Regions from separate parts of the Pseudoduganella aquatica genome, predicted to be linked through region 2. Evidence: riboswitches for the same ligand, from Rfam matches in the RefSeq annotation. Region 2 holds a riboswitch; the other holds the start of a gene.

Region 1 (3,397 bases), 1.1 Mb from region 2:
TGCGGGACGTTGCAGGCAGCTTTATTGGGAGCGCCGAATTCCAGGGTATGTACGGCGCCAATCTGTCGGCCGACGCGTTTATCTCCAAGCTGTACGCCAATGTGCTGCACCGCGCGCCGGACCAGGGCGGACTCGAATATTGGAGCAACTCCGTCAAGAATGGTTTGGCCTATGCCGACATGCTGGTGAGCTTCAGCGAAAGTGCGGAGAACCAGTTGCAGGTCATTGGCGCTATTCAGAATGGGATCTCTTACACGCCGTTTGCCTGACCCGGCCTGCTTGCCGAAAATGGATCCCCGCTTCGGCGGGGATTTTTTTTGGCTAACTGTAAGCAATTACCGCAAGTTGTAAGCGCGTGTAAAGCCCGTCAACTGCATGAAACCGGGCCGCGTTTTCTGCTCAGTGACACGGCAAATGTGCACGAAACCACAAACTAGAAAGAGGACTGAAAAATGAAAAAAGTAATCGCTACCCTGATCGCCGGACTGTTCGCTAGCGCTGCGTTTGCACAGGCCTCCGCACCAGCAACGGCGCCCGCCGCTCCAGCAGCACCGGTAGCCAAGACCGAAGTAAAAGTGGAAACCAAAGCCGCAGTCAAAGCAGAACACAAAGCAGAGCACAAGGCAGAACATAAAGAAGTCAAGGAAGCGGCAAAGCCAGCCGCCCCTGCAACGAAGTAAGCAGTAAAAGTTAACTAAATAAACCGTTTATATCATTACAGAGGAATACACCATGACCAAGACTATCGCTACCCTGATCGCCGGCCTGTTCGCAACCGCAGCTTTCGCACAAACCCCGGCGCCTGCAGCCGCGCCAGCGCCTTCCGCCAAGACCGAGGCGGTTGCCGCGAAAGCGGAAACCAAGGAAGCCGCGAAGACCGATGTGAAAGCGGAACCTGCGAAAGAACACAAGAAAGCCGCCAAGGGCACGCACCACAGCAAAGCCGCAGCCAAGCCGGCGGAAAAAACCGCAAGCGCCCCGGCCGCAGCACCAGCAGCACCAGCAGCCCCGGTCGTCGCTTCGGCCACCACTCCGGCCGCCAAGTAATCGCAGCACCGAACAAACCATTCATATACTGACCAAGGAAAAAATATCATGACCAAGACTATCGCTACCCTGATCGCCGGCTTGTTCGCAACCGCTACCTTCGCTCAAACCCCGGCTCCTGCCGCTGCTCCAGCGCCGTCGGCCAAGGCGGAAGCCAAAGTGGTGAAAGCGGAAGCCAAGGAAAGCAAGGAAGTGGTGAAGACCGAGAAGGCCGAAAAGTCGAAAGAGAAATCGCACGCCAAGGATGGCAAGCATGCTGAGAAGGCCGCCGCCACGCCAGCCGCCGCTACGCCTGCCGCAGCACCAGCCGTCGCAGCCGCACCTGCGCCAGCCGCGAAGTAATTTCCGGCGCTTGCCTGGAGCCCCGCTTCGGCGGGGCTTTTTTTCGTCTGCTTGAGGATGTGCGCCGTAACGCCGCCACGCTCGGTTATCATCGCATTTTGAACAGATGGATGGAGTTTGGTGGTGAAGACAATCGTAGCGGCCCTGATGATGGCGGCGGCAATGGCGGCGCAGGCCGCACCGGCGGCGCGCCCGCCGCAGGACGTGTCCCTGATAGAGCTGATCGCAAACCCCGCGCGCTTCGACGGCAAGCAAATCCGCGTGAGCGGCTACCTGGTGCGCGAGTTCGATGGCGATGCAATCTACCTGCACCGCGACGACTACGACCACGGCATCCTGCGCAACGGCCTGTGGGTCACCTTCGCCAAGGACAGCCCCGAGCTGCGCTGCAAAACTTTGCGCTACGCCTCGGTGGAAGGAAAGTTCGTCGCCAAGGAACGCGGCCACCGTGGCTTGTGGAGCGGCTCGATCGACCGCATTGCCCGCTGCAGCGTATCGCGCTGAGCCTGCGGTGCAATAAAAAAGTTTAGTTTCGAATCAATGTTGCCTGCGTTCGCGGGCCATGTATAATTCAAACCGCTGCCGCAAGGCGGCACACGCTAGGGGTCCTGCGTTGCGAAAGCGGCGCGGGTGAGAAATACCCTCCGAACCTGATCTGGATAATGCCAGCGAAGGGAAGCTTTAGGCCTCCACCCGCCACGCCGCGCGCCCGTACTTTGGGGACTGCGCGCCGCAGCCGGGTATTTGCCGAACCTCCTTTGCTGGCTCCTGTAGCCAACAAAGGAGCCAAATGAACGCCAACCCGAAATTCCTGTCCGCCACCGCTGAAGTGGACAGCGCGGCCATCGCGCCGCTGCCGAATTCCCGCAAATTCTATGTCGAGGGCAGCCGCCCGGATATCCGCGTGCCCATGCGCGAGATCTCGCAGTCCGACACCCCGGCCAGCTTCGGCCACGAGAAGAACCCGCCCATCTACGTCTACGACACCTCCGGCCCGTACACCGACCCGGACGTGCAGATCGATATCCGCTCCGGCCTGGCCACGCCGCGCCTGCCGTGGATACTGGAGCGCGATGACACCGAGGAGCTGGACGGCCCGACTTCGGACTACGGCAAGGAGCGCCTGAACGACGCCGCGCTGGCCGAGCTGCGTTTCAACCTGACCCGCAAGCCGCGCCGCGCCAAGGCAAACGGCAATGTCACGCAAATGCACTACGCACGCCAGGGCATCATCACGCCCGAGATGGAGTTCGTGGCGATCCGCGAAAACATGCGCCGCAAGGAGTACCTGGCGGAGCTGAAAGCGTCCGGCCCCATGGGTGAACGCATGGCGGAAATGATGGGCCGCCAGCATCCGGGCCAGAACTATGGCGCCGCAACCCCGGCCGAGATCACGCCCGAATTCGTGCGCGAGGAAATCGCCCGTGGCCGCGCCATTATCCCGGCCAATATCAACCACCCCGAAGTGGAGCCGATGATCATCGGCCGCAATTTCCTGGTCAAGATCAACGCCAACATCGGCAACTCGGCCGTCACCTCGTCCATCGGCGAGGAAGTGGAGAAGATGACCTGGGCCATCCGCTGGGGCGGCGACAATGTGATGGATCTGTCCACCGGCAAGCATATCCACGAAACGCGCGAATGGATCATCCGCAACAGCCCCGTACCTATCGGCACGGTGCCGATCTACCAGGCGCTGGAGAAGGTGAACGGCAAGGCAGAAGACCTGACCTGGGAGATTTTCCGCGACACGCTGATTGAACAGGCGGAGCAGGGCGTGGACTACTTCACCATCCACGCCGGCGTGCTGCTGCGCTACGTGCCGCTGACGGCCAAGCGCCTGACGGGCATTGTGTCGCGGGGCGGCTCCATCATGGCCAAGTGGTGCCTGGCGCATCACAAGGAGTCCTTCCTGTACACGCACTTCGAAGAGATCTGCGAAATCATGAAGGCCTACGACGTGTCCTTCAGCCTGGGCGACGGCCTGCGTCCCGGCTCCATCTACGAC
Region 2 (3,397 bases):
GAGCGCAGCTCGATGCCGCCATCCTTGGTGATGAGCGTGAGCGCGCTGTCCTGCGACGGGTCGGGTCCGGCCACCATGATGGCGGCCATGCGGTGCTTGGAATCCAGGGTCAGCATGGCGTTGCTGCCGTTGTCCTGCGTGACGTAGCCGCCGCGCTCGATGCCTTCCTCGTCGTAGATGATCATGCCCGCCGCCTTGCTGCCGCGCTTGGACACGTGGCCGCCGGTCATTACCGCGTCCGGCAGGTCGCCGCCCAGGCGGGCGCGAACGATGCCCTTGCCATCGACCACCACCACTTCCTTGGCGCGCACGCTGTCGAAGATGGCGTTTTTCAGGCTGGCGCCGGCCATGGCGCCGCCGCCGGCCAGCAGCAGCAAACCGGCCACCCACAAGCCGTTCTGACGGTTCAGGCGCTTGCGCAGCCGGACATTCTCTTGCTCGCAGGCGAGCAGGCGTTGTTCTATCGAGGTCAAATCAGGTCTCCTGGTAAGTTCATTGCCAATCTTGCCACATTTCCAGATGGAAATGCAACCACCCGTGGCGTGCCAAACACATTGCAGGCGGCTGAGCGATAATGGCGGGCTCAAGCCAGCCAAATTCAAACAAGGAGCCTGCTTTGCTTAACTTCGATTTCCACAACCCTACCCAGATCCTGTTCGGCCAGGGCCAGATCGCCGCCATCACGCCGCTGGTGCCGGCCGGCGCGCGCGTGCTGATGCTGTACGGCGGCGGCAGCATCAAGCGCAACGGCGTCTACGAGGAAGTGAAGGCTGCGCTGAGCGGCCACACGGTGATCGAATTCGCCGGCATCGAGCCCAACCCGCACTACGAAACGCTGATGAAAGCGGTCGCCATCGTCAAGGCCGAGAAGATCGATTTCCTGCTGGCGGTGGGCGGCGGCTCCGTGATCGACGGCACCAAGTTCGTCGCGGCAGCCGCGCTGTTCGGCGAAGAAGACCCATGGCTGATCCTGAAGAAAGGCGGCGCCAATATCAACGCCGCCCTGCCCTTCGGCAGCGTGCTGACCCTGCCCGCCACCGGCTCGGAAATGAACGCCGCCAGCGTGGTCACGCGCGCCGCCACGCAGGAAAAGCGCGCCTTCCACAGCCGCCACGTGTTCCCGAAATTCTCCGTACTCGATCCGAGCAAGACCTTCACGCTGCCGCTGCGCCAGGTGGGCAACGGCGTGGTGGACGCTTTTGTGCACGTGATGGAGCAGTACCTGACCTACCCGGTCAACGCGCCGGTGCAGGACCGCTGGGCCGAAGGCCTGCTGCTGACGCTGATCGAGGAAGGCCCGAAAACGCTGAGCGAGCCGGAGAACCTGGACGTGCGCGCCAACGTCATGTGGAGCGCGACCATGGCGCTGAACGGCGTGATCGGCGTGGGCGTGCCCCAGGACTGGGCCACCCACATGATAGGCCACGAGCTGACCGCGCTGTACCAGCTGGACCACGCGCAAACCCTGGCCGTGGTGCTGCCGGGCATACTGACGGTGCGCAAGGAAGCCAAGCGCGCCAAGCTGCTGCAGTACGCGGCGCGCGTCTGGGGCATCAGCGAGGGCGATGAGGACAGCCGCATCGCCGCCGCCATCGCACGCACGCGCAGCTTCTTCGAGCAGATGGGCGTGCCGACGCGCTTGTCCGGCTACGGCCTGGACGCGTCCGCGATCGACGCCGTGGTGGCCGCGCTGGAAGCGCACAAGCTGGTCAAGCTGGGCGAACACCGCGACGTGGACGCCGCCGCCGCCCGCGCGGCACTGGAGCTCAGTTTGTAAATCGTGCTACACTTGTAATTCGCTAGGGGTCCTGGGAACGCGTTTTCCGGGTGAGAGATACCCTTCGTACCTGATCTGGATAATGCCAGCGAAGGAAAGCGCAAAGTTGTTTCCCCTCCTTTGTACCCTTCCGTTGGCTCCCATTTTTACGAGAGCCTAAAATGTCCGCACGAAATTTCGCAGTTAGCACGATCGCCCTGGCGGTCTCCCAAGCCTTTACCGTTTCCGCCTTTGCAGACGACGCGCCAGCCGTAGCGCCAGCCGTAGCGCCAGCCGAACAAGCGCCGTCGGAAGTGGTCGTCATCACCGGCAAGAACGCCGCCCCCCGCGCCTCCGTGGCCGGCTTTACCGACATGCCGCTGCTGCTCACGCCCGCATCGGTGACGGTGCTGAGCCGCGAGAAGATGCAGGATCTGAACATCCGCTCCACCACCGACGCCGCCAAGTTCGACGCCAGCATCAGCGACGCCTACAACGCCGTCGGCTACGCCGAGCAGTTCTCCATCCGCGGCTTCAAGCTCGACAACGGCAGCAGCTACCGCAAGGATGGCATGATCATCCCTGGCGACACCCAGATCCCGCTGGAGAACAAGGAAGCCATCGAGGTGCTGAAGGGCCTGGCCGGCCTGCAGTCCGGCATGGCCACGCCGGGCGGCATCATCAATTACGTGACCAAGCGCCCGACCGCCACGCCGCTGCGCTCCGTCACCATCGAAGCGAGCGAGCGCGGCACGGTGCTGGGCGCCGTGGACGTGGGCGGCCGCTTCGAGGACCGCCGCTTCGGCTACCGCGTGAACGTGGCCGGCGAGCGCCTGCGCTCCTACGTCAAGGGCGCGGACGGCCACCGCAACTTCATTTCCGGCGCCTTCGACTGGCAGATCTCGCCGCAGGCGCTGCTGCAGCTGGACGCGGACTACCAGAAGAAATCGCAAGTGTCGGTGCCCGGCTTCCAGCTGATTAACAACGCCACGCTGCCCAAGATCTCCGCCGACAATATGCTCAACAACCAGTCGTGGAGCTATCCGGTGGAGACCGAAAGCAGCAACATCGGCGCGCGCTTCAGCTACCAGTTCAACCAGGACTGGAACGCCACCGTGAGCGCCAACAGCCACTCCTTCAAGCGCGACGACTACACCGCCTTCCCTTACGGCTGCGGCGCCCAGGACCTGTACCCCGGCTTCTGCGCCAACGGCGACTACGACGTGTACGACTACATCAGCCTGGGCGAACGCAAAAAGCCGCAAGCCATGCAGGCCATGGTGCAGGGCAAATTCGCCACCGGCGCCGTCAAGCACGCCGTCACCGGCGGCTACTCCTTCTACAAGAACAGCGAGAAGTGGGGCGACGACATTTACGAATACGCGGGCACCAGCAATATCTTCCACCCTGTCGCCGTCAAGCCCACGGGCCTGACCAGCGGCCCGGTGACGGAGCGCCGCAGCGACCGTGAACGCGCGGTCTTCTTCCAGGACGTGGTGGGCCTGACCGAGCAGCTCACGCTGCACGCCGGCGCGCGCCACACCCAGGTGGAGCGCAACCAGCTGGCCGCAAAGGCCGCCACCGACGAAAGCTTCTGGCTGCCCAATGTGTCGCTGGTGTACGCACCGCTCGCCAACGTGT

What was found. A riboswitch is a leader RNA that binds a small molecule or an ion and turns the genes downstream of it on or off. The one in region 2 is predicted to bind thiamine pyrophosphate.
Region 1: linked by a shared signal. The riboswitch ahead of thiC (phosphomethylpyrimidine synthase ThiC) and the one ahead of KT882_RS11345 (TonB-dependent siderophore receptor) in region 2 are both predicted to bind thiamine pyrophosphate.

What each region holds. Positions count from the first base shown of each region.
Region 1 covers NZ_CP086370.1:1,484,750-1,488,146, forward strand. Annotated here, with positions in the region: gene KT882_RS06500 (DUF4214 domain-containing protein) at 1-269, shown strand, start outside; gene KT882_RS06505 (hypothetical protein) at 453-680, shown strand; gene KT882_RS06510 (hypothetical protein) at 733-1,047, shown strand; gene KT882_RS06515 (hypothetical protein) at 1,096-1,389, shown strand; gene KT882_RS06520 (hypothetical protein) at 1,513-1,893, shown strand; TPP riboswitch at 1,981-2,083, shown strand; gene thiC (phosphomethylpyrimidine synthase ThiC) at 2,180-3,397, shown strand, end outside.
Region 2 covers NZ_CP086370.1:2,580,880-2,584,276, reverse strand. Annotated here, with positions in the region: gene KT882_RS11355 (hypothetical protein) at 1-473, opposite strand, end outside; gene KT882_RS11350 (iron-containing alcohol dehydrogenase) at 617-1,777, shown strand; TPP riboswitch at 1,792-1,891, shown strand; gene KT882_RS11345 (TonB-dependent siderophore receptor) at 1,939-3,397, shown strand, end outside.